3 regions of the Vibrio sp. QJM3NY_35 genome follow, and region 2 is predicted to be linked to each of the others. Evidence: predicted binding sites of a transcription regulator. Region 2 holds the regulator's gene; each other region holds the start of a gene.
The links. Region 2 encodes PurR, which represses purine synthesis genes. Its sites were predicted from a motif close to TNANGNAAACGTTTNCNTNA; they were not measured.

Region 1 (5,460 bases), 1.4 Mb from region 2:
GGTAAGCCACAACTTGGTCTTTAGCAACCAGAGCCTGAACGCCTTCGTAGAAACCTTTTAGCTGTGCTGCATTGTCTACGTCTGCTGGCTTATCACCAAGCTGCTTGTAAACTTGCGCTAGTGCTGTTGCGCCCATGCGGTTTTGGCCGTTACCAAGGTCGATAAGTACCAGTGACGTGTTGCCTTTGTCTGTACGAAGTTGTGGCGTAATCGTCTTACGAACATCTTCAACACGTGCAAACGCAGTGATAACAAGAGATAGCGGAGATGTGACTTCTTTCTGCTCGCCGTTCTCTTCCCACTTAGTCTTCATCGACATAGAATCTTTACCCACAGGGATAGTTAGACCCAGTGCCGGACATAGTTCTTCACCCACGGCTTTAACCGCTTCGTAAAGGCCTGCATCTTCACCAGGGTGACCTGCTGGAGACATCCAGTTAGCTGACAATTTAATGTGTTTGATATCACCGATGTTCGTCGCTGCGATGTTAGTGATTGCTTCACCAACCGCTAGACGAGCCGATGCGCCGAAGTCTAGTAGTGCCACTGGCGTACGCTCACCAAGAGACATTGCCTCACCGTGGTAAGAGTCGTAACTTGCTGCAGTTACCGCACAGTTAGCAACAGGAACCTGCCATGGGCCAACCATTTGATCACGAGCCACAAGGCCAGTTACCGAGCGGTCACCGATAGTGATTAGGAATGTTTTCTCTGCCACTGTTGGTAAGCGAAGAATACGGTCAACCGCTTCGTTTAGTTCGATACAAGAACGGTCAATCGCAGGATTGTTTGCTTTTAGCGTCTTCGCGTCACGGTGCATCTTAGGTGTTTTACCTAATAGGATGTCCATAGGCATGTCGATTGGCGTGTTGTCGAAGTGTGAATCTTCTAGTTTCAGATCACGCTCTTCTGTTGCTTTACCCACCACTGCATATGGTGCGCGTTCACGTTTACAAATCGCGTCGAACGTTGCCATGTCTTTATCAGCAACCGCCATAACGTAACGCTCTTGAGATTCGTTACACCAGATCTCAAGTGGGCTCATGCCCGGCTCATCGTTTGGTACGTCACGTAGATTAAAGATACCGCCACGCTCGCCGTCGTCGACTAGCTCAGGAAGAGCATTCGAGATACCGCCCGCGCCCACATCGTGGATGAATGCGATTGGGTTCGCATCACCAAGCTGCCAACAACGGTCGATAACTTCCTGACAACGACGTTCCATCTCTGGGTTTTCACGTTGTACAGAAGCGAAATCTAGGTCTTCAGAAGATGAACCCGAATCCATTGAAGATGCAGCACCTCCACCAAGGCCGATGTTCATTGCTGGACCACCAAGAACGATTAGGCTTGCGCCTACTGGGATCTCTTTCTTCTGAACATGATCATCACGGATGTTACCTAGGCCGCCAGCAAGCATGATTGGTTTATGGTACCCACGCACTTCTTCGCCTGCGTGAGAGTTTACTTTCTCTTCGTATGTACGGAAGTAACCTAATAGGTTTGGACGACCAAATTCGTTGTTGAATGCTGCGCCACCAAGAGGACCTTCAAGCATGATATCCAAAGCAGTAACGATACGGCTCGGCTTACCAAAGTCAGTTTCCCAAGGTTGAACGAAGTTCGGGATCTTAAGGTTAGATACAGAGAAAGCAACAAGGCCAGCTTTTGGCTTACCACCAATACCGGTTGCGCCTTCATCACGGATTTCGCCGCCTGAACCTGTTGATGCGCCCGGCCATGGAGAGATTGCCGTTGGATGGTTATGCGTTTCAACTTTCATCAAGATGTGTGTTTTTTCTTGGTGGTAGTTGTATTGGCGAGTTTCTGGATCTGGGAAGAAACGACCCACTTCAGAACCGGTCATTACCGCTGCGTTATCTTTATAAGCAGACAGAACGTGTTCTGGTGTCGTTTCAAAGGTGTTCTTAATCATCTTGAACAATGATTTTTCTTGCTTAACGCCATCGATAGTCCAATCAGCGTTAAAGATCTTGTGACGACAGTGCTCTGAGTTCGCTTGTGCAAACATCATTAGCTCGATGTCAGCCGGGTTACGACCTAGCTTCTCAGTAAAGCTTTCAAGAAGGTAATCAATCTCATCTTCTGCAAGTGCTAGACCTAGGGTAACGTTTGCTTCTTCAAGCGCTTTACGTCCACCAGTTAATAGGTCAACTTCCGCATAAGGAGCAGGCTCAGCAACTCTAAATAGTGCCACCGCTGATTCGAAGTCAGTGAAAACCACTTCCATCATACGGTCGTGTAGGATTGCTTTCAGCTCAACAAGTTGAAGCTCAGAAAGTTCAGTAGAGGTTTCAATGTAGAAAGCAGTACCGCGCTCTAGACGTGACACTTTAGCCAGTCCGCAGTTGTGTGCGATATCTGTTGATTTTGAAGACCAAGGCGAGATAGTGCCCGGGCGTGGCGTTGCAAGCAGCAGTAAACCTTCAGGTTCATGCTCTTCAATCGTTGGACCGTAAGTCAGTAGCTTCTCTAGCTTCTCAACTTCAGACTCATCTAGGTCTGCCGTTAGATCAGCAAAGTGGGCAAACTCAGCGTAAATACCTGTTACAGGTAAGCTTAATTCACGACAAAGCTCTAAAAGCTTGTTAACACGAAACTCAGATAGAGCTGGGGAGCCACGCAAAATTCTCATGTGCTTACGTCTCTTATGCAGTTGATTAAGGTAGTATTGGAATAAATTCAGTGGGTTATAGGGACAACCTAACTGTTTTCTTCGAAGCTATTCCCGAAGGTTGCCAAACCTATGCCGATTCCACCTCTTCAATGCGAGCGCATTATAAAGCATTTCTTTTTGTGACGTAACACCAAAAGCAACCGTTTGCGTGATTTTTTTTATCTTTCTGCGTAAATGGTACTTTTGCTGCATTTATCACCACTTTTACAACTGTTTAATTAAACCTGCTTTGCCAGCCTTGCGGGGTTTGGTATAAAGGGGCTTCCACTTTTCGAGATTTCATTTTGATTCCTAAATTTACGCTCATCTTTTCGTCTAAGTTCCTTCTGCTGGCCATCGCCCTATTTGGGTTGGCTGGATGTCAGATTGAATCTGAACCTAAAAGTGTCCTTGAGCAGATACGAGATCGTGGCGTTCTTCGTGTCGGCACCCTAAATAACCAACTCTCTTATTACATCGGTCCTGATGGCCCTGCTGGCTTAGATTACGAGTTAGCTCGTGAATTTGCGCAGGAGCTTGGTGTAAAGCTTGAGGTTAAACCTGCTTACCGTTTGTCTGGCTTGTTCCCTGCACTGCAGAAAGGTGAGATCGATCTTATCGCGACCGGCTTAACGCAGAACAACAAACTGACACGCGCTTATCGCGCTGCGCCTGCTTATTACTATGTAAGCCAACAGGTCGTATACAAAAAAGGCCAGTGGCGACCAAGAAACCTTGAACAACTGATCAATTTTGAGAATGAGCGTCAGGCTGACTTTGTTAAAGCGCAAACTGAATCAGAAGAGGCGGCGTCTACTGACACATTAACGCCATCTTTGGTTGTAGTAAAAGACTCACACTTTGAGCCAACACTAAAACAGCTGCAGAAAACACACGATGACTTCATCTATGATGCGGTCGGCAATGCTGATATCAACGACCTGCTTAAAGAAGTCTCGACTGGCGAGCGCTTATTTACGGTTGCAGACTCAATTGAGCTATCACTGGCACAACGTTTATACCCAGACGTAGCTTTGGCTTTTGAACTGACAGAAGACCAACCTATCTCTTGGTATTTACAGAAGTCTGAAGATGAACGCCTTTATGCTCTGTTGATTGAGTTCTTCGGTAACCTAAAACAGTCTGGTGAACTGGCTTCACTAGAAGAGAAATACATCGGCCATATCGGCACTTTTGACTACGTTGATACTCGCGCCTTTATCCGCGCACTGGACAGCAAGTTGCCAAAATGGTCACCGCTATTTCAAAAGTACTCTCAAGAATTTGATTGGCGCTTGATTGCCGCTTTGGCCTACCAAGAATCACACTGGAACCCTGTTGCGCGCTCACCAACGGGGGTTCGTGGCATGATGATGTTGACACTGCCCACCGCGAAGAGTGTTGGGGTAACCAACCGTCTCGACCCGAAACAGTCGGTACAAGGCGGTGTTGAGTACCTGCGTCGTATCGTGAACCGAGTACCAGATTCAATCACTCAACACGAAAAGATCTGGTTTGCACTTGCTTCATACAATGTCGGTTACGGGCACATGATGGACGCGCGTCGCCTCACGAAGGCACAAGGAGGAGATCCTGATGCTTGGGGCGATGTGAAAGACAGATTACCTCTATTGAGACAGAAGAAATACTACAGCCAAACTCGATATGGGTATGCGCGTGGTGATGAAGCGAGAAACTACGTTGAAAACATTCGCCGTTATTACCAAAGCATTATTGGCCATGTAAATAAGCGCAATAAAGAACAAGAAGCGACCCTTGAAGGTTTAGTGGTGATCCCACCTTTAGAAACCTCAGGTGCTGAATCGAGTATCAGCGCAGCTCAGTCGACAGTAAGCAGTTCTGAGCCTTCACAGTAAAACCCAAAAGAGCAATGCCATCTAGCATTGCTCTTTTTTATTGTCTTTTTTCGACTCTTCTTTCGTCACTAAGGGGGATAAGGGAAGCAGGCAAGAAGATGATGATGAGATCTCGAGTGTCATATTGCAGTAACAATCGAACCTTATAACGGCACACCACAATCAAGATTATGCTCTGTTGCACAACGAGCTTGGCTTTAGACTAGAACAGCTCTTCTAAGTAAGCCAAGTGTGCGACAGGCCAAACAAACGAATAACACTATAATTAAATCGTTAGTCCAAACTAAAAAGTCAGACGACACATAGGAAATCATTGAAATGATGAAGAAACTGAAATCGAAACGCCTTGATAAGACCGTTGCTGCAAACCGTCGTAAGCGTATGCTTTCAAATAATAAGAAGAAGATCATTTGGCGCAATCGCGCTTTCATGCAGATGATTGCTGAGTAAATGTAATTACCAAGTCAGTTTGCTTGGCACTCGTGCGATTGAGAGTGCCGATAGCTCGCTGCTACTTCTTGTTACCAGCCTTCATATCTGCTTCTACACGCTGCTCTTCCAGCAGACGTTCTTGCTTGCGCTTCTCTTTTATCTCTTTTCTACGACGCTTGAAAAACGATTGTAATTGCTCACGGCACTCTTCCTCTAACAAGCCATGTTCAACGTCGGCATAGTGGTATGAGGCCTGACTTTCAAACAAATTCAACACTGTACCTGCAGCGCCCGCTTTTAAGTCTGGAGCGCCAAACACAATGCGCTTTACTCGGCTGTGTAGCAAAGCACCTGCACACATTGGGCAAGGCTCGAGCGTGACGTATAAAGTGGTATCGAGCAGGCGATAGTTTTCTAAGGTTTGACCCGCTTTACGCAGAGTTTCAATTTCTGCGTGTGCCGTTGCATCGTGGC
Region 2 (5,460 bases):
GCCCATTTCAAGGCCAACGATCTTGTCGATGCTATCCGTGCGTCCAGTAACTAAAATAATTCCAATGTCTGATTGACTGCGTAATTCGCGAGTTAGCATCAATCCATCTTCGCCTGGTAAGTTGATGTCCAGCATAATGAGGTCAACGTTGTTTTCTTCTAACACGTTTCTCATTTGAGCGCCGCTTTCTGCTTCGCTCACTGTATAACCCTCGTTCTGGAAGTATCCAACCAGTTTACTGCGGGTTACCACATCATCTTCTACGACTAATACGTGATAGCTCATCTACACCACTTTTCTTATTTAATAGTTTCAGTGACTATTCTATTCATAACTAGTAACAATTCTAGTGGTACAGAAGATAAAAGCCAGAAACATGGATTTTTTTTGATACAAGACAATCTTAAACCTTGCTATTTATCGTCCATCGCAATTCAATATAGGTATTACTACTAACGAGTGACTTTGTGTTCGATAAGTATCACTGTTTAGTTAGCCTTCATACCCTAAGTATGACGAAAGATGATATTAGGATTATTTAAATGAAAGATACGAAAGCGTTCAACGAGCAAAGAGCAGAAATATACTGGTGGCTATCAAGCTTGTTCGCCAAAGAACTGACTCAAGAAGAACTCGATCACTACCACTCTGTTGAAATTCGTTCTTTCCTAACTGGTCTAGGCGAAAATGAAACACTAAAGCCAGCGATTGATAAGCTAGTGGATGCGCTTAACCGCCTACAAACACGTGAAGATGCTCAACTAGAATTGTCTGCAGACTTTTGCGATCTTTTCTTAAAAACAGATAAACACGGTGCTCTTCCTTACGCTTCTATGTATATCGGTGAAACTGGCCTTTTGAATGATAAGCCTGCAAAAGATATGGAAGAGATCATGGCTAAGCACAATTTAGTGGTGAACCAAGATCTAAAAGAGCCAGCAGACCACATTGCTATCGAACTCGATTTCCTTGGTAACTTGATCATTCGTTCAAACGAAACGGATATTGAAGAAGAGCTAGAGAATTCATTTGCCGTTCAACAGCAGTTTATCGAACAACAACTGCTGACTTGGGTACCAAAGTTCAACGTGAAATGTCATGACGTTGATGAATTCGGTTTCTACGCCTCCGTCTCATCTTTGCTACTCGCATTCTGTCAATTAGACACTCAATATTTAGCTGGTGAATAGCTTATTGGATGACTAGGTAAATAAATTCAGTAGAATGTGACAATTCACCCGGATTTCTGGGTGAATTTTATTGCGAGTAATTTCTAGTCAGTCTAAAATTGTGACCGCAAACGATAAAATATGAAACATTCACGAAATGCTATGCTTATTAAAGTTCAGAGCATTTCGGTGTTAAGACAAGCCGCTCAATAGCGGTTTTTTGTTTTTTAGCACTTTAGTACCCAAAGAGCCCTACAAATTTAAGCTCTTAGTTAGGTAGCTTAACGGCTACTTTATTCCGTACTTTGGGAAAGTAGCTTCTAATAGGATAAAACCATGGCCACTATAAAAGATGTCGCTCGCTTAGCCGGCGTATCAACAACAACCGTTTCTCACGTAATCAACAAAACTCGCTTTGTTGCAGAAGCAACTCAAGAAAAAGTAAACAAAGCCGTAGATGAACTGAACTATGCACCAAGTGCTGTCGCTCGTAGTTTGAAGTGTAATACAACACGCACCATCGGCATGCTAGTGACTCAATCAACTAACCTATTCTTCTCTGAAGTTATCGATGGTGTTGAGAGCTACTGCTACCGTCAAGGTTACACTTTGATCCTGTGTAATACGGGCGGTATCTATGAGAAGCAACGTGACTATATTCGAATGCTTGCAGAGAAACGTGTAGATGGCATCTTAGTTATGTGTTCTGACCTAACTGAAGAACTAAGAGAGATGTTAGACCGTCACGCTGACATCCCTAAAGTTATCATGGACTGGGGCCCAGAGAGCTCTCAGGCTGATAAGATCATCGATAACTCTGAAGAAGGTGGCTACCTAGCGACCAAATACCTTATTGAACGCGGTCACTCTAAGATTGCATGTTTAAGTGGCCACTTAGACAAAGCAGCATGTGTTGAACGTATTGCCGGTTACAAGCGCGCACTGAATGAAGCAAAGATTTCTGCTGATGAAAATATGATCATCGAAGGTAACTTCGAGTGTGATACGGCTGTTCTTGCTGCAGAACAAATCGTTGAGATGGAAGATCGTCCAACAGCGGTATTCTGCTTTAACGACACAATGGCACTCGGCTTAATGAGCCGCCTGCAAGAAAAAGGCATTCGCATTCCAGAAGATATCTCAGTGATCGGTTACGACAATATCGAACTGGCTGAATACTTCTCTCCGCCGCTAACGACCGTTCACCAACCAAAACGTCGTGTTGGTAAGAATGCATTCGAAATTCTATTAGAGCGCATCAAAGACAAAGACCACGAAAAACGCGTCTTCGAAATGCACCCTGAAATTGTTGAACGAAGCACAGTTAAAACGTTAAATTAATTGATAATTCGAGTTTAATTTCATCAAGCGCACCTTTAGGTGCGCTTTTTTTATCAGCAACTATAATGAACCCAGATGCACAACAGAAAGATCATTAATTGAAGCAATATCACATTTTGAAATATCAACTGTGAGCTTCATTCAACAAAAACTTTATTCTATTCAATCAGTCACGCACAGGGCAAACCACTCGAAAGAGTGAGACGCAAAGCTTCCGGCCTAAACCACTCGTTGGTATGGTAGCGGGGTTACCGATGGCAAAATGCAGTAACTACTAATAATTTGGTAATTTACGGCTTATTGACAATTTAATTGCAACATTTTGCTAATCTCTCGGACCTGCTTATTTGGTGGCGTAGTTCAAATACACCGAGATAAATAACATGGATAAACCGATACTAAAGGACTCGATGAAGTTATTTGAGTCCCTAGGAAAAATAAAATCACGCTCAATGTTTGGTGGCTTCGGTCTTTTTGCTGATGACACTATGTTTGCTCTGGTTGTAAATGACCAGTTGCACATACGCGCAGACAAAGGCACAACGAAACAATTCGAACAACAAGGGTTTCAACCGTACGTCTACAAAAAACGTGGTTTCCCTGTCGTTACTAAATATTTCGCTTTACCTGAAGGCCTCTGGCAAGACCAAGAGAAAATCTTGCAGCTTGCAACCACGTCTCTAGGTTTTGCTAAAGAAGAAAAAGCTGAGCAGTCTTCTGCTAAGCCGACCCGACTCAAAGATCTGCCTAATCTTCGACTCGCTACCGAGCGTATGTTGAAAAAGGCAGGGATCGATTCTGTAGAACGTTTATATGAATCTGGCTCTGTAAACGCATTTAACGCCATCAAAGAATCGCATGCGTCTTCTGTCAGTATTGAACTACTTTGGGCGCTAGAAGGTGCGATCAATGGTACACATTGGTCAGTTATACCGCAGCAGCGTCGTGAAGAGCTTATCAATCGCGTCAATTAACATTGTATCTACATAACTAAGCCGCATTTTTTGCGGCTTTTTTTATATCTGCTGAAAGTTAATCTAAGCTTTACCTGTCTATCTATACTATCGATATGCATTGAAAATTTAGAGGAAGTATCAATGAGTAAGAAAATGATATTGGGTATTATATTGGTAGTAACCATCGTCTTGTTAGGCGTCAATTTTGGTCAATACCTCACGCTTGAAAATGCTAAGGCCCAACAAGCCGTTTTAAATGACTATATTGACAGCAACTTTATTGCTGCTGCCGCTATCTATTTTGTTGCGTATGTAATGATCACTGCTTTCTCAATTCCTGGCGCCGCTGTTGTTACCCTGCTTGGAGCTGCTCTATTTGGCTTCTGGAATAGCTTGCTGCTGGTATCTTTCGCGAGTGCGATCGGTGCGACTTTAGCCTTCTTAAGTAGCCGTTACCTATTGCGTGACTGGATTCAAACCAAGTTTGGTGACAAATTGGCGACAATTAACAAGGGGGTTGAAAAAGACGGCGCGTTTTACCTATTTTCTCTGCGTCTGATCCCTGTATTCCCATTTTTCCTTATTAACCTATTGATGGGTCTAACACCGATGTCAGTGAGTCGTTACTACATTACGAGTCAAATCGGGATGTTACCGGGGACGGCGGTTTTCTTGAATGCTGGTACTCAGCTCGCAGAAATTGATTCACTTTCGGGCATCGTCTCCCCTTCAGTACTATTGTCATTTGCGTTATTGGGGATATTCCCAATAGTTGCTAAATGGTTGATGGGTAAGTTTCGCTCAGCGCCCGTAGCTGAATAATTTATAATAGCTAAATAACACAGATAGCCGAATAAGGTTCTATTTCAATGAAAATCTTCAGTGCATCGAATCCGACAGAAGCTCATATCATCTGTGGATTATTAGAAAGCGAGAATATTGCCTGTGAAGTTCGTGGTGAGGGATTGTTCGGATTGAAGGGGGAAATCCCATTTACGGAAGAAACTGACCCTTACGTGTGGTTATATGAGCCAGAATTGGCCAGTGAAGCTCGCATGCTCGTCAATGACTACCAAAAGCAGCAAGATTCGATCATCTATGAAGAGTGGCGTTGTGGTGAGTGTCATGAAGTCAACGAAGCGCAATTCGGCTCTTGTTGGCAGTGCGGTGCTGCTTCACCCGAATAGCAGAGTTTCAGTGACCTTATAAGACAATTAGGCCGATACCTCCTCCAAATAAAAACGGGAAGCTAAAATTAGCTTCCCGTTTTTATTTCAATTCGATTCCATCATCATCTTTGATTTCGCGTTTAGAAAATCACTGAATTTGTTTTTGAATAAACGCAATCGAACGCTGATTAAACTCTTCAGGGTTTTCCACGTTACATACGTGCCCACAATTCGGAATCTCCACTAGCTCGCTCGACTCATGCGCTGCAACCATTTCTTTTACAGGCTTAATAAACATGTAGTCACGTTCACCCATCAAATAAAGAGTCGGTATTGGTAGCTCTCTATCTTTAAAATATTTCATCAAGGGGTTTACATCAGCCGTGAGGATAAACCAGCGTTTAAATTCTTTCTGGCACAGTTTTTTTGCTTCGCGGATAAAAAGATGACGAGACTCTTTTTGGCTTTTTTGTGGCATCACAACATAAGCAAAAAGGCTGTATAACCACATGTAAGGAATGATGTGCTTGCTGAGGTTACCCAACTTGATTAAGACTTGAGAGCGAGTGTTTAGCTTAGTGACAGCACCACCCAGTACCATTGAACGTACACGGCCAGCCGCGAGCTCTGCAACGTTACGCACAATAATCGTGCCCAAAGACATGCCGACGAAATGTGCAGAACGGATCTTAAGATGGTCTAACACTTTAAGAATATCAAGCGTCACCGATTTAAACGTATAGCGATTCGAAATCAGCCCTTTAAGTATATTGTCTGATTTACCGTGCCCTCTCAGATCAATGAGAAGTAAGTTGAAATGCTGTT
Region 3 (5,460 bases), 200 kb from region 2:
GCCTATCGAGGTCGCAAAACTCTACGAATCCTCGCTAGAACAAGACCTCCTTCAACCATTAGATAAAGCGCAGCTATGGTATGAAGCAGCCTTAAAAGATAATCCACAAGCAGAAGACGGCTACAACCGCATTTTGGAAGCACAATTCAACCAGCAACGTGCAAAACAGATCTCTTCAATAGAACAGCTCGATGACAGCATCGACTCTGAAATAGACACAAGTCAGGGGTTATCTAAGCACGTTCAATCTAACCAAGCATCACGCTCTAACCTCTCCAGTTCTAACCTAACGCATTCAGACTATCTGATTGGCACAGCCTTAGCCGTGTTGATTTCAATGGTCAGCATCATTGCGACGCTCGTTATCTCAAGAAAAAGACAAGCTCTAAAGTCGGGTGATTCGCGACAGCAACAACAATCACTTGAAGCACAGCTTAGCTCGAAGGACCTTACGATTAAGCAGCAAAAACGCCAGCTGCACACTATGTTCCACGAATTGAAAAAGCAGAAAAACAGCAAAGGTCTAAGTCATTTACAGGTGGCTTGCGCGCTATTTGGCTACACGCCCAGCTCAATTCCTGACCAGAAAAGCATCAAGATCCGATACAAACAGCTATCAAAGATCTACCATCCAGATGGTCACGGATGTGACGAAGAAATGAAACGTTTGAACAATGCGCTAAAAACCATTTCACAAAATGTTACAAGACCGTAAACAAATACACATATTCATTTTTCAAGCTCTTAAAGATATCGATTTTATTGGTGTTGCAATCGATCCCCCTCTCAAAAATGGGTAACAAACTATTAACTAATGGGTCTTACTTGTGTCATAATCTGCGCCGAAAATACACCTGACTTAAACAGGTGAGGAGAGAATATGTTCACAATAGAAGGCGTTTGTGATTGGTGCAAAAAGCCAAGCCTAGTTAAAAAGCACGACTACCTAGATGGTAAGTGTCATCATGCATGTAAAGAATGCAATGATATTGCAACCATTGATGTTCGCCAGTTCAATATTGGTGAAATGGAAATGAGAGCAAAACTCTCCCAAGCGACATTGAGATAAGCAACACCGTGAAATATAAGAAAGCGCCTAAGGCGCTTTTTTTGTGCCTGCGGTTTTAGATCTTCTCTCTTCTCTCTTCTATACAGATGTATAAAGCTCACATTTTTTCAACTTATGAGACAAGACAGTAAATTCATTCAAATTTAATTTATCGCATTATTTCAATGATTTAATTGTTTTCCATCCATAATTACAAACTAAATCGTCCAATAATCCCGCAAAAAACGCTTGATCTTATAAGCGACTAAAACTACTGTATACACATACAGCATGTATATAAGGACAGCAAAATGATTCAAGCACACGTTAAAGCCCAACACTCTAGCCCGCTAGTTCACTGCGCATTTACATCAGTTTCTCGTAAAAGCAAAAATTCAAACGAGGAAGCGTTGTTTGCAAGAATGGCGTTGCTGTCCAATCAACATCAGTGGTTACTGTTTACGGCTCAAACACCAAGACCATCGGCTAAGCAGCTTAAGCAACATAATGTTTGCTGCGACCGCGTTATTCATATGAAAGCCTCTCATCAAATGACTGAGGTAGAGACTGTCGAGAAAGCCATTCGATCTAAGAATGCAAGTGCGATAGTTGCAAGTTCATCGATTGATCAGTTCAGCCAACAGTACCTAAGAACATTGGGGTTACGCTTTCAATGTGAAGTCTTCTTTATGGATGCAAATTCAGAGCGTATTCACTAGACCATATGCTTAATAACATTTGGCTCAAAAACACGGTCCACAAACATAGCTTAATCTTTTAGCTAACAAACTTAAGTTAACTTAACAGCATAGCTCCAAAACACAGTCCAAATATACTGCCTTCCCCTGCCCTACAATTCGCCAAATTTTTAGCGGATTGTTAGGCGGGGGTTTTTATTTGATCAACAGATTTAGCAATCGTTTGCTTTTTCTCTGGAAGCAAATAGTAGATTGGGTATAATGCCCGTCTAATCATGTGCACACCGCACTTCTCTGTATGACGTTTGATAAAAAATAGGAATGTCTAAATGAGCCTTGCTGATCAAGTTCTTGCCGTAAATGATGACCTACCAATCCGTACTGATAAACCTGTCCACAGTGGCAAGGTTCGTTCGGTCTACTGGTTAACTGAAGAAGATAGCCAACGACTAATTAAAGAGAAAGGTTACGATGTAGCACCAGATGCGCCTTTAGCAATCATGGTGATCAGTGACCGTATCTCTGCATTTGATTGTATCTGGCGTGGTGAAGGGAATCTGAAAGGTGTTCCAGGTAAGGGAGCAGCTCTAAATGCTATCTCTAACCACTGGTTCAAATTGTTTAAAGACAACGGCCTTGCTGACAGTCATATCCTTGATATCCCTCACCCATTCGTATGGATTGTACAAAAAGCTCGCCCTGTAATGATTGAAGCGATTTGTCGTCAATACATCACTGGTTCTATGTGGCGTGCTTACGCGAACGGCGAACGTGAATTCTGCGGTATTGAGATACCTGAAGGCCTAGAGAAAGACAAGAAGCTGCCTGAGCTACTTATCACGCCTTCAACAAAAGGGATTTTGAAAGGTATCCCTGGTGTTCCAGAAGCTGACGATGTGAACATCACACGTAACAACATCGAAGATAACTTCGCAGCGTTCAACTTTACTCAAGCAAGTGACATCGCGCATTACGAGAAGCTGCTAAAAGAAGGCTTCAACGTGATCAGCCAAGCACTGGCGAAAGTAGACCAAACCTTTGTCGACACTAAGTTTGAATTTGGTTACGTCAACGATGCTCAGGGCAAAGAAAAACTTATCTACATGGACGAAGTTGGTACTCCAGATTCATCTCGCATTTGGGATACTCAGGAATACAACAACGGCAACATCGTTGAGAACTCAAAAGAAGGCTTCCGTCAGTTCTTGCTTAACTACTTCCCTGATGCCGACATTCTATTGAACAAAGAACGTATGCCAGAACGTGAAGCACTAGCTCGTGACAATGAACTACCTCTTGATTCGCTAATGTCTCTGTCTCGTACTTACCTTGATATCGCTGCGAAAATCACAGGTGCTGAGATTGTCTTGAGCGAAAATCCTAAGCAAGAGATCATTGATGTTCTGCGCGCTGACTATGGGCTAATCGACTAGTCGCTTTATTGCTTCTTTATCTCAAAGTAAAAAGCTAGAAAGCTAATAAGCTCGTATACACAAGTTTTAGATACTAAAAGGGCCTCAATATTTGAGGCCCTTTTTACGTGTGCGTTTTACTATTCCTGAAAGAGGTTATAGGCAAACTGAAGTTACAGCCTAATCGTGAACTCTTCTCCAGAATTACCCGCAATCACTAAATGACTGCGCGATTCAATATACTCGATCTGCTCTTCTTCAAGAGAATATGGCATCACTACTTTGAGCTCATTGATTCCTTCCAGCTTCGCGAGCTTGAGTAAGGTCACAATATTCGACTCATCACTTTTACGCGTCGACATTGATTTCAATGCCATCTGCCATAAACGATCTTCAGGGCTTGCTAGCTCTTTAATGCTATCTCGCCAGACGGTACTGAATACTGGCGCAATTGTGGTGAGTGCTTCCAGAAAAGTCCATTTTTTACTGCATGAGGCGCCAAGAAATGTTGTGTAATCGAACTCTACACGCGTCTCTTCCTGTTTATCCATGATGTCCCCCGACACTTTGGCAACACAATATACTCAATATCTATCAACTCTTTCTTTATAGCAATAGGATATAGAAGAATAGTCTTTTATGACCTTTTGATTGGTTAAAAAGGCATATAAAAATCAAACTTGTAACAAAATAAGCACTGAAAAATCATATATGCACCTATTTGATTAATATTTTAGAGATAAAACTTATCCATCTATTTGATATCAATTATTCGGCTCGCTTTTTTGTACTGAATGCGCCAGCCTGACCATGTCGGCAGCTCCCAACGTTTTGGCGATAACTTTCGACTACCCGATTGATAGTGAACGTAAATCAGCTTTCTCGCGGGCAAGTATTCTACATCGAGTTGCAAGTCGGCAAGGCTCAATGCAAACGGGTATTTTTCCGAAAATTCTGAATAGAGCCAAGTTGGAATGCCATCGAACGGTATGTCTGAGTGGTCAAACATTTCCAATTCGCTGACATCAGTAACCCCTAACACTTCAAGCTGCTCTATAAACCATAGCTCAAAGTTAATGTTCTCAATTTCTGGTGTGTATTGTGTTGGCTCATCGAGACCGAGTTTCACATACAGCTGCCAATGCTTAATCTCTTGAGTGCGAACCTTTGCAAAACCAGGAAGTTGAGCACCACTTACCACGAGATCGACGATAGGCTTTAATGATAGTTGCCCTTCAGCCGCGACAAGCTTGGTTGTAATCGTGCGGCCTGCGTACATCAACGCCATCTCGGTAAAGACGCCATCATCATTCACAACGGTTTCACCTTGCTCCCAATCTCCTAACTCAGCATCAACTATAAGCTCAAGAGGAATAGGTGCAGTGACCGTCGCTAAGGTCAGTGTTTGCTTAACCCCTCTTCCCGGTAAGCTGTGAGTGTCCAACACCAACATCGCTTGCGCATTGTCAGGGAAACGATTTTGGCGACCAAGTACAACCTCTAACATCCCGTTGGCAAACGCTTCTTTCCTTTTCAGTCGGCGTACAAACACCAATTCAGGGTGCAACTGAATAATAGTTTCAAGTAGAGCGGTACGTTGATAGCGAGAGGCAACCTCTAACTGGGGAAGTTCAAACACCTCACGCATTTGCTTCGCCAAACCTTGGGCTTCATTCAAAGCCTGCTGGTCTATTTCAAGATGCGGATAATCACGACCGCGAACAATCTGAATTAACAGGGATAAATCACACTCTTCTTTTTCTTGTTGAGCGAGCGCTTCTAGATGTTCTGCATTATTAGGTAACTGATATAGGCGAGCAGGAACAGATAGCGCCGCCGTGAGATCGACCATCGCTTCTTTTAATGCTTTGGTTTTGATTCGAGTAACGATATCGGCATACAAAGCGTCAATCGGCAACGGATACAGCTTTTTGCCATGCTCGGTAATTTGATGGTTGCCGTTAATTGCTTCCATCGTCAGCAAGGTTTGAGTTGCGCTATTTAGCGACTTCTCAGGAATAGGATCGAGGAAAGACAAACTCTCAAGCGGAGATCCACAACATGCCGCGGCCAACATAGGCTCGGTCAGCTCTTCACGCTGCAATTCAGGCGGTGTGACTAACTCTAACGCCGCATGCTCACCATATAGACGCACACAAACGCCGTCCATGACCCTACCCGCGCGGCCAGCTCGTTGTTTGGCACTGGCTCGTGATATGGATTTAAGCATCAGAGTTGTTCTGCCATTACGCTGAACAGTGCGCCTTTCTAATCCTGAATCTATCACCACACCTATGTCAGG

Region 1: purL (phosphoribosylformylglycinamidine synthase) is a predicted target of PurR. The motif match lies at 2,831-2,850, and genes of this name have one in related genera.
Region 3: AC3CH3_RS09075 (phosphoribosylaminoimidazolesuccinocarboxamide synthase) is a predicted target of PurR. The motif match lies at 1,958-1,977, and genes of this name have one in related genera.

The regions. Positions count from the first base shown of each region.
Region 1 covers NZ_CM173507.1:775,381-780,840, reverse strand. The annotation lists gene purL (phosphoribosylformylglycinamidine synthase) at 1-2,656, opposite strand, end outside; gene mltF (membrane-bound lytic murein transglycosylase MltF) at 2,986-4,554, shown strand; gene AC3CH3_RS03480 (hypothetical protein) at 4,873-5,004, shown strand; gene tadA (tRNA adenosine(34) deaminase TadA) at 5,066-5,460, opposite strand, start outside.
Region 2 covers NZ_CM173507.1:2,214,102-2,219,561, forward strand. The annotation lists gene torR (two-component system response regulator TorR) at 1-285, opposite strand, end outside; gene torD (molecular chaperone TorD) at 543-1,190, shown strand; gene purR (HTH-type transcriptional repressor PurR) at 1,506-2,510, shown strand; cyclic di-GMP riboswitch class I at 2,681-2,766, shown strand; gene AC3CH3_RS09935 (TfoX/Sxy family DNA transformation protein) at 2,894-3,484, shown strand; gene AC3CH3_RS09940 (TVP38/TMEM64 family protein) at 3,608-4,288, shown strand; gene AC3CH3_RS09945 (putative signal transducing protein) at 4,336-4,653, shown strand; gene AC3CH3_RS09950 (alpha/beta fold hydrolase) at 4,784-5,460, opposite strand, start outside.
Region 3 covers NZ_CM173507.1:2,010,379-2,015,838, forward strand. The annotation lists gene AC3CH3_RS09060 (tetratricopeptide repeat protein) at 1-715, shown strand, start outside; gene AC3CH3_RS09065 (hypothetical protein) at 881-1,069, shown strand; gene AC3CH3_RS09070 (SulA-like leucine-rich domain-containing protein) at 1,360-1,767, shown strand; gene AC3CH3_RS09075 (phosphoribosylaminoimidazolesuccinocarboxamide synthase) at 2,076-3,179, shown strand; gene AC3CH3_RS09080 (hypothetical protein) at 3,332-3,709, opposite strand; gene AC3CH3_RS09085 (helicase-related protein) at 3,913-5,460, opposite strand, start outside.